4 regions of the Paenibacillus motobuensis genome follow, and region 1 is predicted to be linked to each of the others. Evidence: riboswitches for the same ligand, from Rfam matches in the RefSeq annotation. Region 1 holds a riboswitch; each other region holds the start of a gene.
The links. A riboswitch is a leader RNA that binds a small molecule or an ion and turns the genes downstream of it on or off. The one in region 1 is predicted to bind cyclic di-AMP.
Positions count from the first base shown of each region.

Region 2: it holds a riboswitch for cyclic di-AMP, as region 1 does, so the genes downstream of both, ABD014_RS06730 (KamA family radical SAM protein) here and ABD014_RS12660 (hypothetical protein) in region 1, are expected to answer to the same signal.
Region 3: it holds a riboswitch for cyclic di-AMP, as region 1 does, so the genes downstream of both, ABD014_RS15440 (TrkH family potassium uptake protein) here and ABD014_RS12660 (hypothetical protein) in region 1, are expected to answer to the same signal.
Region 4: it holds a riboswitch for cyclic di-AMP, as region 1 does, so the genes downstream of both, ABD014_RS21230 (C40 family peptidase) here and ABD014_RS12660 (hypothetical protein) in region 1, are expected to answer to the same signal.

Region 1 covers NZ_BAAACX010000009.1:432,092-435,661, forward strand. Annotated here, with positions in the region: gene kdpA (potassium-transporting ATPase subunit KdpA) at 1-965, opposite strand, end outside; gene ABD014_RS12660 (hypothetical protein) at 1,015-1,422, opposite strand; cyclic di-AMP (ydaO/yuaA leader) riboswitch at 1,538-1,735, opposite strand; cyclic di-AMP (ydaO/yuaA leader) riboswitch at 1,840-2,080, opposite strand; gene ABD014_RS12665 (metal-dependent hydrolase) at 2,374-3,072, shown strand; partial or broken gene ABD014_RS12670 (sigma factor) at 3,434-3,570, opposite strand, start outside.
Region 2 covers NZ_BAAACX010000007.1:340,943-344,512, forward strand. Annotated here, with positions in the region: gene ABD014_RS06725 (cobyric acid synthase) at 57-1,676, shown strand; cyclic di-AMP (ydaO/yuaA leader) riboswitch at 1,699-1,842, shown strand; gene ABD014_RS06730 (KamA family radical SAM protein) at 2,204-3,343, shown strand; gene ABD014_RS06735 (methyl-accepting chemotaxis protein) at 3,422-3,570, opposite strand, start outside.
Region 3 covers NZ_BAAACX010000013.1:154,981-158,550, reverse strand. Annotated here, with positions in the region: gene uvrC (excinuclease ABC subunit UvrC) at 1-228, shown strand, start outside; gene ABD014_RS15445 (CPBP family intramembrane glutamic endopeptidase) at 194-1,912, opposite strand; cyclic di-AMP (ydaO/yuaA leader) riboswitch at 2,266-2,422, shown strand; gene ABD014_RS15440 (TrkH family potassium uptake protein) at 2,498-3,570, shown strand, end outside.
Region 4 covers NZ_BAAACX010000020.1:41,142-44,711, forward strand. Annotated here, with positions in the region: gene ABD014_RS21225 (C40 family peptidase) at 1-467, shown strand, start outside; cyclic di-AMP (ydaO/yuaA leader) riboswitch at 711-845, shown strand; gene ABD014_RS21230 (C40 family peptidase) at 849-1,319, shown strand; gene ABD014_RS21235 (GNAT family N-acetyltransferase) at 1,564-2,088, shown strand; gene ABD014_RS21240 (c-type cytochrome) at 2,224-2,580, shown strand; gene ABD014_RS21245 (4a-hydroxytetrahydrobiopterin dehydratase) at 2,697-2,996, opposite strand; gene ABD014_RS21250 (hypothetical protein) at 3,381-3,570, opposite strand, start outside.

The DNA of each region.
Region 1 (3,570 bases):
TCCATATTTCCTTGCGCGACGTCTATCCCAAGCGTATGGAAGAGCGGGTTCCCGGCCTTCTCGCTGAAATAGACCAAAGACAGAAATGCAAGGAACAAGACCATCATCGCCGAGAAAATAACCCAACCCTGCTTCTTATTGCGCGCGAATAAACCGAATGTATAAGGTAATGACGCGCTGATCACCCACATGGACCACATCTCAATTGCATTCGTCAACCCGCTTGGGTTCTCGAACGGATGGGATGAATTTGCTCCAAAGAATCCACCACCGTTCGTGCCCAAATGCTTAATGGATTCCAGCGAGGCCACCGGTCCAAGCGAGATTCGCTGTACAATCCCTTCCAGCGTGTTCACTGCCGTGGTAGGCCGCAAGGTCTGCGGAACCTGAAGCGCGACCAGTAGCAGCGTCACGATCAGAGAAGCAGGCAGAAGAATACGGACAATCGCCTTCACAAAATCCTCAAAGAAATTCCCCAGCCGTTGGCCTCTTCCTGTAATTCCGCGGATAAAAGCGATGGCGGCGCATAGACCTGTAGCAGCTGATGTGAACATCATCATTGTGATTACAGCCATTTGCGAGAAATAGCTAAGCCCTGTCTCCCCGCTATAATGCTGCAGATTCGTGTTGGTCATGAAGCTAATTACCGTATTGAATGCCAGCGTCGGCTCCATGCTGCCGCTTCCTTCGGGATTCCATGGGAACCACTGCTGCAGGCTGAGAAGCAGAAAACTGATTGTCATCAACACCACATTCGTTGCCAGCAAGCTGATCACATATTTCTTCCAATCCATCGCTTCGCGCCGCCTATAGCCGGCTATGTTGAAAATAAACCGCTCCATTGCTCCGAAAATGCGATCACTACGATTAGGTACATTAGAGAAAACATGATATATATAAGTACCGACCGGCTTCACCAGCAGCAATATTACGCCGATCACAATGAACATTTGTAAATAATCCATAATACACTCACCCCATCTGGAATCCTACTTATTGTTTTTAAGCTCTGGCTTATCGCTCAAGCTTTGCTGCAAGCAGAAATCCAACCTCTCCGCTTACGGAATGGATGACATAAGAAGCTCCTAGCCCTTTGTAAATCATGCGCGGATTTCTATTCGGAGTAATAATGAAAATCTGATCACGCGTCCATCTCCGACAGATTTGCAAATAGCGACAGGTTAATGTCATACTCAGTTCAAAAATATAACAGCGTCCGATCGGAAACGGCGGGACGATCCAGCTCTGCTCGTCATCCGTCTTGATACGCAGTACATGTCTTACGCCCAGTTTATGAAGGACTTCTTCCTCCTTCTTGTTGTTCACCATGACCGCGAAATTACGCTTCGCCGCCATCAGCAGCAAAATAAACTTCAGTCCAACCGGATTCGGTGCTGCTACTAGAACAAACTCTTCCTCCACTTGAGAACACCCTCCTTGAATTTGCAGAGGACAACACAAAAGAAGCCGCAGGAAAGATAGTAACCTTTCCCGCGGCTTAATGAGTGGTCTTAGACCCACTACCCGACCTTGGTGGTTGCCTCTTCCTAGACGCTTACGAGGTTAGCTGACGGATTCGGGCGCGGAAGTCGCCCTACCTTGGAAAATACGTTTATCCTCCAAGCGATTCACCCCATGGAACTAAGGTTTAGAAGCCCGCAGATCGGGCATCACTCAGTACCGTTGGTTCCCCCGCTGCTGTCATATCCACGACAGCATTCAGCGAATTTTGATTGATGTTGTATTGTATTTCAGTTCATTTTTCAAAAAAGAGCATAAAAAACCACAGAGGCAAACGGTCCTCTGTGGCCGAATTCGTTGCGGCGCGCAGTCACCTTTCCTCTCTCATACCCACGCTGACGAAGTTAGCTGACGGATTCGGGCGGTGAGAGTCGCCCTACCTGAGAAGAGTCCATGGTCTCTTTCTCAGGATTCACCCCTGTCCGAATGGGCCTGTGTTGGCTCTCACACCAGCCCTGGCCATTCAGACGATGAGCAAGCTGCGTTGATCATCACACAGCAAGCTCTTGTTGGTTCCTCCGTTCTCTGGAACATCCCAGAGATTAAGCGATCGGAATTGGATAATATTGATTATGGATTGAATCATACCGCTGCAAGGTTTGACTGTAAAGCCAACTTCCCGGCAAAAAAAGCGATTAATTTAAAGGAATATGAAAATATACCGCTTACATTGATATGGCTCTCTCTAATTTTCGCTATAGCTCATTTCTACTCTTGATTTTAAATTCTTTTATAAGGATCCTGCCGGGGAAACTGTTGAAATCGCAGCTGCCAACGCGATAAAATTTTACTCATGTCTCTCCTTCGCTATAATAGAGTTAGTTCATCATTTTGCCAAAAGGAGCGATATTTATGAAAATAACGTATCTCGGACATTCATGCGTATATTTAGATACTGGCGATTGCCGTTTGATCATTGACCCGTTCTTGACCGGTAATCCTAAAGCAGCTGCTGTGGCTGAAGATATCGATGTCGATTATATCCTACTTACCCATGGGCACTCGGATCATATCGGGGATGCTGAGGTGATCGCCAGAAGAACTGGAGCCTCCATCGTAGCTATCGTTGAACTGGCGGGCTTCTTTGAGCAGAAAGGGCTTAAGGCGACAGGAATGAACCTGGGAGGTTCGTACAACTTCCCGTTCGGCAAGCTGACCTTCACTCCGGCTCTCCACAGTTCTTCCGTTGAAGTGAACGGAACGAATGTCTACCTGGGGGTTGCCGCAGGCATTGTACTCAATATCAACGGTTTCACGGTATATCATTGTGGCGATACCGCACTATTCAGCGATATAAAGCTCATCGGAAGCAAGCATAAGATCGATCTCGCTTTTATCCCGATCGGAGATTTCTTCACCATGGGACCGGAAGACGCTCTGCTCGCCGCCGAATGGATCGGCGCCAAGCACGTGGTCCCGGTTCACTACGATACATTTGGCATCATCAAACAGGACGGAACACAATTCGCCCACCAATTGCAAAAGCTTGGCATATCCGGCCATGCCCTTCTGCCAGGCGAAAGCCTCGATAAAGCGCAGTTGGAGCGTTAATTGGCCTATCTCGTCTAACTTCATCGACCGCTCTATTTATTCCATTAGCTCAGTTGCTAGAGCATCCGGCTCATAACCGCCCGCACCGACCACCCAAAGCTGGCCCAAACAAAAATAGCTGCTTATCAGCAGCTATTTGCTATTTTTATTTCTAACGAAACTACAGATCGTTATTTGCTCCAAAAAAGCGGGAAATTATTTTTAACGAAACACCATATCGTTATTTGGGCGAAATCCTGGCAAAAAGGTATGATTCGTATTCAATAGCGATACCCAGTTTTGTTAAAAATCTCAGCGGCCAAAATTGGAGCCAATAACGATACCACGTTTCGTTAGAATCTCCAAAATAGCAGAATCACGCAATCAGGCCCATGTTGCCTTCCTGGATCAAATCGAGAAATACCATACACCGGCCGACATAACGTCGTGCGATACTTACAACAAGACGTGGATTCGCTTCCGCAATCGGCGTTTCGCTTCTGCATCACCTTGTTCTCC
Region 2 (3,570 bases), on a different contig from region 1:
CGGAAAAAGATGCAAAGAGGAATTGTGTAGACTCCAGCAATCGAGGCGCTGTGCTGATGCTGCAGGGTACGGCTTCTGATGTCGGCAAGAGTGTCATCGTGACTGCCTTATGCCGAATTTTCGTTCAAGACGGAATCAGGACGGCTCCCTATAAATCACAGAATATGGCGCTAAATTCTTATGTCACCGCCGATGGCCGGGAGATTGGGCGAGCCCAGGGAGTGCAGGCTGAAGCCTGTGGAATCGAGGCGACGACGGATATGAATCCCGTCCTGATTAAGCCGACAGGAGATATGCACTCGCAGATCGTCGTTCACGGCAAGCCTTACCAGCATCTGAGCGCGATGAAATATCGTGAGGAGTTCCTGCCTGTGGCCCAGCCGATCGTGATGGAGGCTCTGAACCGATTGAGGGATGAATATGATCTCGTTGTGTTAGAAGGTGCGGGAAGTCCGGCGGAGATCAATTTGAAGCAGCGCGATATCGTCAATATGAATCTGGCTGGGTGGGCGGAAGCTCCGGTCATTTTGGTGGGCGATATCGATCGCGGCGGGGTATTTGCATTTCTGGTCGGGACGCTCGAATTGCTGGAGCCCGAGGAGAGAGCCCGGGTGAAGGGCTTCATTATCAATAAATTCAGAGGCGATCTGGAACTGCTTCGTCCAGGGCTGGATTGGCTAGAACAGCGGACAGGCATTCCCGTGCTTGGTGTGCTGCCCTTTCTGCCGGATCTGGAGATCGAGGCCGAGGATTCAGTCATTCTCGACTCATACGCCTCGATGCCTAAGCAGGGCCGCGATATCGATATTGTCGTTATTCGTTATCCGCGTATTTCCAATTTCACGGACTTCGATATGCTGGCTGCAGAGCCGGACGTGTCTGTGCGCTATGTCCAGCGAGCAGCGGAGCTAGGAGAGCCGGATGTAATCATCCTTCCAGGCTCCAAGGATACGATTAGCGACTTGGCATTTCTGCGAGAACAGGGGCTGGACGGGGCGATTGAGCAGTATATGGAGAGCAGCACTCATTCGCAACTGGTCGGTATTTGTGGCGGATATCAGATGCTTGGCGATGTACTCCTTGATCCAGAAGCAGTTGAATCCGGCAAAGTGAAGCAATCCCGTGGACTTGGCTGGCTGCCGCTGACGACGACGTTTCTTCCTGGCAAAAAGACAATCCGCACCGCAGGACATGTTCTACCTGATGCCCCGCTTAGCCTTTATACGATGGAGCCTGTTATCCCCGTTGGTGGCTACGAAATTCACTCCGGGGAGACGGTGTACTCAAGCCAAGTTGGTTTTGGGCTAGTTACTTATGGCTCATACGTTGTTGCACATACAAATGATGCGGCAAGTACCACTTCTCGGGGGAAAGATGTAGCACCCTTATTCCTAGTTCAAAGCGTTGATGAAGAGGAACGGATGGAGGGAGTCTGTCGCATTGATGGGCGAGTGTTCGGCACGTATTTGCACGGTCTATTCAATAGTGATGGTTATCGCCGGGCTTGGTTGGATGGAATTAGGCAAGCCAAGGGGCTGGAGCCCCTGGCTGCGACATTCTCCGCCGCCGCAAGGCGAGAGATTGCATTTGACCGACTTGCCGATCATGTAAGAGGGCATCTGGATATGGATCAAATATATGAGATTGCAGGCCTTCCAAAGAATCCTCAGTTTTGACACACGCTTACATTTGTAATACGATAAATATACGCTTAATTTTCGAATGGTAAAGTCGAAAAGCGGGGGAACCATTTTTTGGGGCGAATCGTTGTGTATAGTACACGTAGGGAACCATCTTTCCCGAGTCCGTCAGCTAACCTCGTCAGCAGTGGATGGGTCATCATTTATACTGCTTTGCAATGACCCTGCTACGGGTCTTTTTGTGTTAATATATGTGTTCAAAAAGGTCGGTTTTCAGCACCGAGAAGGTTGGATGAAGCTAGGGTCTGAGGAGCGAAGCGTACGTAGTAGGTACGTGAGCACCGGAAGACCCGGGTGAATTCAAGATTCGATGCCGAGTTACTCCGTGATTCACTTCGTGATCAAAAGTGGACTTTTTGAACTACCTCTATATGGATCTTTTTATATGGATATGACCCGTTATTACTCGGCATGTGATGCCTTGCGCTGCACTGTCATCTTTGGTTTCCAGGCTTCTTCTTTACGAATCGGCGATGTTGTAGAGATAAAGGAGGAGATGGTGTATGGCAAGCCCGAAGTACATTACAAATATCGATAAGGTGACGCAGTTGTCTCAAATCGAACGGGATCAACTTCGTCCGATTACTGACAAATTCGTGTTCCGGGTGAATGATTATTATTTGAATCTGATTGACTGGGACGATCCAAATGACCCCATTCGTAAGCTTGTTATTCCGAATACCGGGGAACTGCGCGAATATGGGCGTTGGGATGCTTCTGACGAGGATACGAATTATGTCGTTCCTGGCTGTCAGCATAAGTACCGGACAACGGCGCTTCTGATCGTCTCTGAGGTATGCGGTGCTTATTGCCGCTACTGCTTCCGCAAGCGGTTGTTCCGCAATGATGTGAAGGAAGCGATGGCCGATGTAACACCGGGGATTGAATACATCTCCAGGCATCCTGAGATCAACAATGTGTTATTGACGGGCGGGGACAGTCTGATTCTCGCGACTTCCAAGCTGCGTAATATCCTCGAACAGCTGCGGGCGATCGAACATGTGAAGATCATCCGACTTGGCTCGAAAATCCCTGTCTTCAATCCGATGAGGATCTATGAGGATCCTGATCTATTGCAATTGATCTCTGAATTTTCCTCAGCGGATAAGCGCATTTATGTGATGGCGCATATTAATCATCCGCGGGAGATTACGGCGGAAGCGCGCAAATGCTTCGAGGCGCTACATAAGGCTGGAGCCATCGTCGTGAATCAGACGCCGATCCTGAAGGGGATCAATGATGATGAGAAGGTGCTTGGGGAACTGCTCGACAAATTGTCCTGGGCAGGTGTAACGCCTTATTATTTCTTCATCAACCGTCCGGTTGCCGGAAATTCCGATTTTGTTATTCCGCTGCGGCGGGCATATGAACTGGTGGAAGGGGCTAAGGCCCGTACTTCCGGCTTAGGCAAGCGCGTTCGCTTATCGATGAGCCATACATCCGGTAAAATCGAAATATTGGCGATCGAGAACGGAATGGCGTATTTGAAGTATCATCAGTCCCGTGATGATGAGTATGGGAAGTTCATGATGCTTGAATGTCCAGAGGATGCAGCCTGGTTTGATGATCTTCCCGGCAATGAGTCGTATTGGAAGAAGCCTGAGAAGAAATTGGCCGAGGCCGTCTCGGTGAATGAACTGTAAGAAGATTATAGATCTTTTAACGCCAATGAACCGCCGGAATCCTATTTCCGGCGGTTCTTCTTGTATGATCTGTCCCTCTTAAACTTTGAATTTATTTATAGCCTCTCTCAAGGAAAGAGCATGCTGATGGAGCTGTTCAATAGCTCCGACATGGTTCTTCATTTCTTCGATTTGCCGGCTGGTGTTATTGGAGATTTCTTCGATACTGAGAAGAGATTTTCCGGTAA
Region 3 (3,570 bases), on a different contig from region 1:
CGCTTCGCGATTTCTTTCCATCGCGAGCAGCGTGCCAAATCGATGGTCGTATCGCAGCTTGATGCGATTCCCGGCGTAGGTGAGAAACGACGCAAACTGTTGTTGAAGCACTTCGGCTCACTGAAAAAAATAAAAGAGGCCTCCATCGAAGATTTTCGGCCTCTTTCTATCGGGGATAAACTCGCACAGACAATTATTGATTCGCTTCGGGATGAGGAGTCGGAATAAACGGCTCCTCTTTTTTTGTTGGCGAAATCGGACGTTCCTTATACGCTGGATTGAAACGGTAGATCAGATAACCGACAATGGCCGGCAGTACCAGATAGAATAACCCGGCAGCAATATTCAGTCCTCCGCCCATGACCATCAGACTGATTGACATCAGAATCGTATCGAAGATGACGTGGGAGAAGACGGCGGTAATAAATCCATAGCGCAGAAACACGAAGCTGAACAGCAAGCCAATGAACATGAGTTCAATGGGCCGCGAGATGACTGGATATATTGGATACAGGGTATGACCGAAGGCCCAGATCAGTGAAGTAATCAAGCTTGCTACGAATGTACTGCGGAACATCTTCTTCAGCATAGCGATCCCGAACAATCGGTATACGGCCTCCTCTCCGATACCTGCTACCCAGGCCAGCAGCGGGAATAGCAGCGGCAGAAGCATGTTGTAAGTCGATTGGGAGGCATCTGTCGTCGACCAGGTATGAATTGTATTCTCGAGAGCCAGGAAAATAATGGACTGTACCCCGAGCAAAATCAGCGCCCAGGCATACCCATTCGTCATCGCTGTCAGCACGTGGCGTCCATAACCGGGCTCTTTGGCTCTTGGCCAAAGGATCCGCCCCTTCTGTCTCCAGAGCGCATCGCCACCCACTAGCGATACATAGATGGAGCCGGACAGCAGTAGGGTTACTACGCCCTGAATAACAAAGCTTAAGATGAGTATGGAGCTGCTCAGACTATCTTTTTGTAAATAGGGCAGCATGTTGATTGCTCCGACCATACTTAGGACAAAATAAAGAGAAGCTAGGAAGAGACCACGCTTAAAAGAGGTGTAGGCTCTTGTCACTATGCTGTACACGATCGCCAGAATAGCCAGAACGAAGGTGAGCAGCCCATAGCCTGCAAAGGTAAGGATGTAGGCGAGCGTCTTCTGACCGCTAAGATAATCGTTGTAGGAATTCGGAACGGTGAACTTCGTCTCCATTGAAGCTACCGCGCCATATTCGAAATGAAATTGTATCTGGGCCCGTGACTGTCCGATCTCGTAATTTGGCAATTCATACAGTAAGCCGTATTGCCCTTCGACGGTAGCAAGCTTCAGATCGGCTTCACTCACTCCTAAAGTCTTCAGGTAAGGTCGGACTAACTGCTCTTTATCCGCCAGGCTGATATCGCCTTCCCGGGCCACCAGAGACAGTGTATTCTCGCGACCGTAGTCGATTAAAGCCTGCTTGGTGGCATTACTTGTCGAGATGACCTTCTCAAAGGCAACGACATTGCCCTCTTGCATATTAACGTCGATGCTTAAGAGGCTTAATATGTCATCTGGTTCTGTAAAGACAACATGGAAGACGTCATAAGGAAATTGTTTGCCATAGGATTTAGAATATTTGCCGACTAAATTTTCCTTCGTCAAATATCCGAACAGTTCAGGCTTGGTATCGTATGTAACGTGAGCATTCTGAAAATTACCGTTGATGCCAAGCTCCGTCTGAGCGAATGAAGCGGCGGCCTGCCTGGCTTGCTCTTTGCTGATGGTCTTGCTTAATTGTTGCTCCGGCTCGTTCAAGGAAGGCAGCCAAAGCTGCAGGACAATGAAGAGGACCAATCCAATCGCAGCAAGTATCCAGAGTGCTTTAGGTTTGAGCAAGATCCCAGGTGAGTTCTTGGAAGTTTGCATTTTTACAGCTCCTTTAACACTTTTTTCTAAACAAGGAATTGTTCAATGAGTCCGCTTGTCGTAACCAAGTGAGTTAGAAGCGGGGGTGACATTGAGCGTAATTCTTAGAAAACACATTCAATTAAAGATAACATAGGGGACCTTAGGTTCGCCAATCGGGATATAGTTCACGAAAATCTGCAATATCTCTGGTAAGGTCTCGCATGGCTCAGATAATGGAGTATCATAATCATAGTTTCACGCCTTTTACGCCTTTTTAGAGTTATTTAATCCAAAAGAAACTTTGTGATTACACGCCGATAAGGCTTATAATCCATTTGACGAAAATGAAATGAAAACAATGAAACAATAAAATATATAAATGGCCGAATTTCTTTACGAAAACGGGGGAACCGATTTTTAGGGGTGAGTTTCGCTGAATTTCTGGATATTCCAAGGATCCAAGCGAATAGGGCAACCGTTCATGTCCGAATCCGTCAGCTAACCTCGTAGGCCTTTGAGCAGGGACCAATCAAAAAGCATTGGATTTCCAGTGCTTTTTTTCTTTGCTACAAAAAGGATGGAGTGATTAAGTTGCAGTTAAGCATGTGGGTAAAATGGTTCAGGTTTTCCCCGCCACAGATTTTAGTATTGGGCTTCGCAGCCATTATTCTCGTCGGAGCGCTGCTGTTAATGCTGCCGATCTCAAGTACAACAGGGGAGTCTTTACCATTCGTTGATGCGCTGTTTACCGCAACTTCGGCAACCTGTGTGACGGGATTGGTCGTCGTGGATACCGGGACATATTATTCTACGTTCGGCCAGGTCGTGATTATGCTGCTGATTCAGACCGGCGGTCTCGGATTTATGACCGTGGCTACCCTATTCTCGCTCGTATTCAAGCGCAGAATATCGCTTAAGGATCGTCTCTTGCTGCAAGAGGCGATGAACCAGAACACGATGGAAGGGATCGTCCGCTTGATTCGCAAGGTTCTGATCTATTCCCTGGTCATTGAGAGCAGCGCCGCATTAATCTATACGATTCGCTGGTCCTTTGATATGCCGTTTGGACGTGCGTTATATTTTGGAATATTCCATGGAGTATCCATGTTTAATAATGCCGGTTTTGACTTGTTCGGTCACTATCAGAGCCTTACCCGCTACGTAGGCGATCCGATTGTTAACCTGGTGACGATGTTCCTGATCGTATCCGGGGGCCTTGGATTCATCGTGTTATCGGATCTTGTTGACTTCCGTAAGCACCGGAAGCTATCGCTTCATTCCAAAGTGGTATTGACGATGACGGCTTCGCTTATTTTGATCGGGGCCTTGGTGATTTACGTATTTGAGTTTACGAATCCGGGTACATTCTCAAGCCTTAGCGGGGGAGAAAAGATATGGGCTTCCTTCTTCCAGTCGGTAACACCGCGGACGGCGGGGGCAAATACGGTCGACCTGGGTTCGCTAAGGCAGGCAACTCAATTCTTCATGGTCATCCTTATGTTTATTGGTGCTTCTCCGAGCTCTACCGGGGGCGGGATTAAGACAACGACCTTCATGATTCTGGTCGGCGCTGTAATCTCGATGATTCGCGGGCGGTCTGATCTTGTGCTGTTCCGCTATCGTCTGACTCAGGACCGTATCTTCAAAGCGGTCACGCTGACGATGTTATCCTTGTT
Region 4 (3,570 bases), on a different contig from region 1:
CTCTTGGTGTTACATTGCTTTTCTCCATCGGAACTGGCAGCGCTTTCGCGGATTCCAAATTAGACTCTGCTATTGATGGAGCGCTCGGAACGAAGTATGTATCCGGTGGTACAACGACTTCTGGGTTTGACTGCTCAGGATTTACGATGTATGTATTCTCCAAGATCGGTATCAAGCTTCCTCACCAATCGGGATCGCAATATAAAATGGGCGAATCCGTATCCAAGGATGAACTAATCGCTGGCGACCTGGTGTTCTTCAACACTTCAGGCAAAGGCATATCCCATGTGGGTGTCTATGTAGGTGAAGGCAAATTTGCTCACGCTTCCACTTCCAAGGGCGTTGTAATTAGCAAATTGAGCGAGAAATATTATGTAGATCGTTATGTTGGAGCTAAGCGCGTTATGAGTTCCGACAAGTACGAAGATGCTACTGGAGAAGTTACAGATCACGATGATGTAGAATAATAACGAATTTTAAGCCTGCGGCGATTCAATGGAATCCACAACCGCGGGTTTTTTATTTGCCTAAAGGCCTGCATTCCCCCCACTTCTGGCCCTATATGCCTATGAACTCAGACAGAAACACAGACTTCCAGATCAAATCTATCGACAAGCTTGTCAAACCTGGGCGGGTTTGGTAAAATGACCAGTGTAATAGTAACAAGTTTGTAATCTTTATTGTAACTATCGTAACTTTTGGGGTGCATCAACTAAGAACAGCCGAATTCCTAAGCACCCGGGAAACGGGGGAACCATTTGGGGTGAATTGGCGCTATCACGCTGCCATAGGGAACCTTCAACCGAATCCGCAAGCTAACCTCGCAGGCCTTGGAAGGAGCTTACATCTTGAGAAAAACAATCATCGCAGCCGCAGCAAGCCTGGCCATCTTCTTCACTATGCAAAGCGGCAATGCTTTTGCGAGCACCACACTAACTAATGTTGTTGACTCGGTATACGGTACACCTTACAGACTCGGTGGAATCAGCGCCAGTAGCGGCTTTGACTGCTCAGGCTTCACCAAATATGTATATCAGAAAATGGGCGTAACCCTACCTCGCGTATCGACAGATCAGTTCAAGCAAGGCGCTGCGGTAAGCAAGAGCCAGTTGAAGCCTGGCGATCTCGTCTTCTTCAATACAACCGGTAAAGGCGTATCCCATGTAGGAATTTATGTTGGTAATGGAGAATTCGCACATTCCTCCTCATCCAAGGGCGTTCGTATCGACAGCTTGAGCAATAGCTACTACAAAGCGCGTTATGTCGGCGCCAAGCGTATCCTTAGCCAGTATACTTATTCTCAGTATGCCCAAGCTTAATCTCCAGCGTTCAACCATTTAACTTTCATTCATTCATTTATCATCATTTATAACTATATAATGCAGTTGATTCCAAGCCCGGAATCAATTGCATTTTTTTATCTCCGCTCTTCTACAACGTATTGGGTAAGCAAAATATTCTAAAATCGCGCTAACACCTTTACAAGGAATAGAATTCCCGTTAGAGTGAGTTTAAAAAGGTAATCTAGGCATCCTATCATGCAATAAGCAAGGAGGCGTAAATATGGAAAAGTATATTCCGAAATTTCTTATTGTACCTATGGAAGAAGACCATGGCGCAGATATCTGTACCTGGCGCTACGATTCTCCCTATGACGTATATAGCTGGCTCCCTTGGGAACAGATGAAGGCGCTCGATGTAGAATTCGGCAATCCTGCACTACGGGCCGAACAATACGCCTCCCTGTTGGATGAGACCGGCGAGCTCGCTGGCTTTGCCCAATACTTCCCTCTCAAAGGAGTAACCCGTATTGGGGTCGGGATGAGACCTGATTTATGTGGTCACGGCTATGGTAAATCATTTGTCATCGCGATCGTGGAGGAAGCGCTGCGTCGTAAGCCTAGTAATGAGGTGGATCTCGAGGTCCTGACCTGGAACAAAAGAGCGATCCGAGCGTACCAGAAATCCGGCTTCGTCATTACGGACCTATATGAGAAGATGACGCCCGGCGGCATTTCCAAGCCTTACTATTGTATGGTATTTCGCGGATTTCCTAAGGGAGAAGAGCCTGGCCACAACGAACTTTAATGTTGTCTGTGATGATTTGCATATATTTTCAAGAAAACACTAAATTATCATTACTTTTTTTGTCACAAACGCTATGATCCACTGCGATGTTCCGGTATAATGGAATGGATAGCTTACATAAAAGGGGCGATTCGTGTGCAGAAATGGATCATGAGCGGATTACTCGGCGTGGCATTCATTATGGCCATCGTGTTGATTTTTACCTTACCTGGTAAAGAAGAAGTGGCCAAAGAGGCCAAGCCAACCATGCCTGAAATTACACTCAATGCTGATCAGGCCGATGCTATTATCAAGGCAAACTGTATCAGTTGCCATGGCGATCAACTGCAAGGTCAAGTTGGTCCGAATTTGCAGAAAATCGGAGCTACATTATCAGCGGATCAGCTCTACGGCATCATCAAGAAAGGCAAAGGACAAATGCCAACCTTCCAGGATAGGCTGAAGGACGAAGAAATTGCGAACGTAGCCCTCTGGCTTGCGGAGCAAAAATAACCGTAACACGAAGAACGCCCGCCAAGGATATTCCTGGTGGGCGTTGTTCTATACGAGCCGGCTGTAAAGATCCATAGTACTCCTCTTTCAGCCAGGCTATAGAGCCTATCGATGCATCAGCCTACAGAACGTGCTTTCTCAAATGCCTCATTATACTGCTGTGCTTCTTTAATATCAACGGCCGTTATTCCGCCTTCCTCCCATGATGTCAGCCGAAGCGTCACTGTTTTATGGTCAATGGTTATAAAAGGGTGATGATTGAACGCTTCTGATATGGCTGCAACCTCATCGACAAAAGCGATTCCCTTCATATAATTAGAGAAGGTATACTTGCGAACGATCCATCGTCCTTCTTCTAGCTCCCATCCTTCCAGTCTCTCTAAATGCGCTTCTATTTCCTGCGGTGTAAACGGCATTTAAATTCTACCTCCCGTTCGTTCTCAAATATCCCCATATCATTCTTGCATACCATTCGTACATGAGATATTAATTCATTATATTCTTCTATTTAACGATCATGCTATCCAATATATTACCATAGTGTTTACTGTATAAACAAAATAAGGGAATAAGAGGTAGCTCAAAAAGTTCACCTTTGATCACGAAGTAAATCATAAAGCTATCAAGGCATCGAATCTTGAATTCACCCGGGCCTAAGCAGATGCTTACGAAGTCATGTTTCCTACGGAAACATCTCAGGTACTCACGTACCAACTACGTACGCTCCGCTCCTCAGGCCCTAGCTTCATCCAACCTTCTCGGTGCTGAAAACTTGACTTTTTGAACACGCACAATATAAATTAAATCAATGCAACGAAATCCAGTTCATCCTCTCCGATTAGGAAGTTAATGCGATGGTTGTCTGCATCATAGATCACCACTGCACTACCAACGGAAATGACTGACTCCGTACCTAGCGCAAAGAACAAGTCCTCTGCCAGCGCCTCCTGGACTTCCAGCTTCTCCTCCTCCGATAGGGCCTCCCATTCA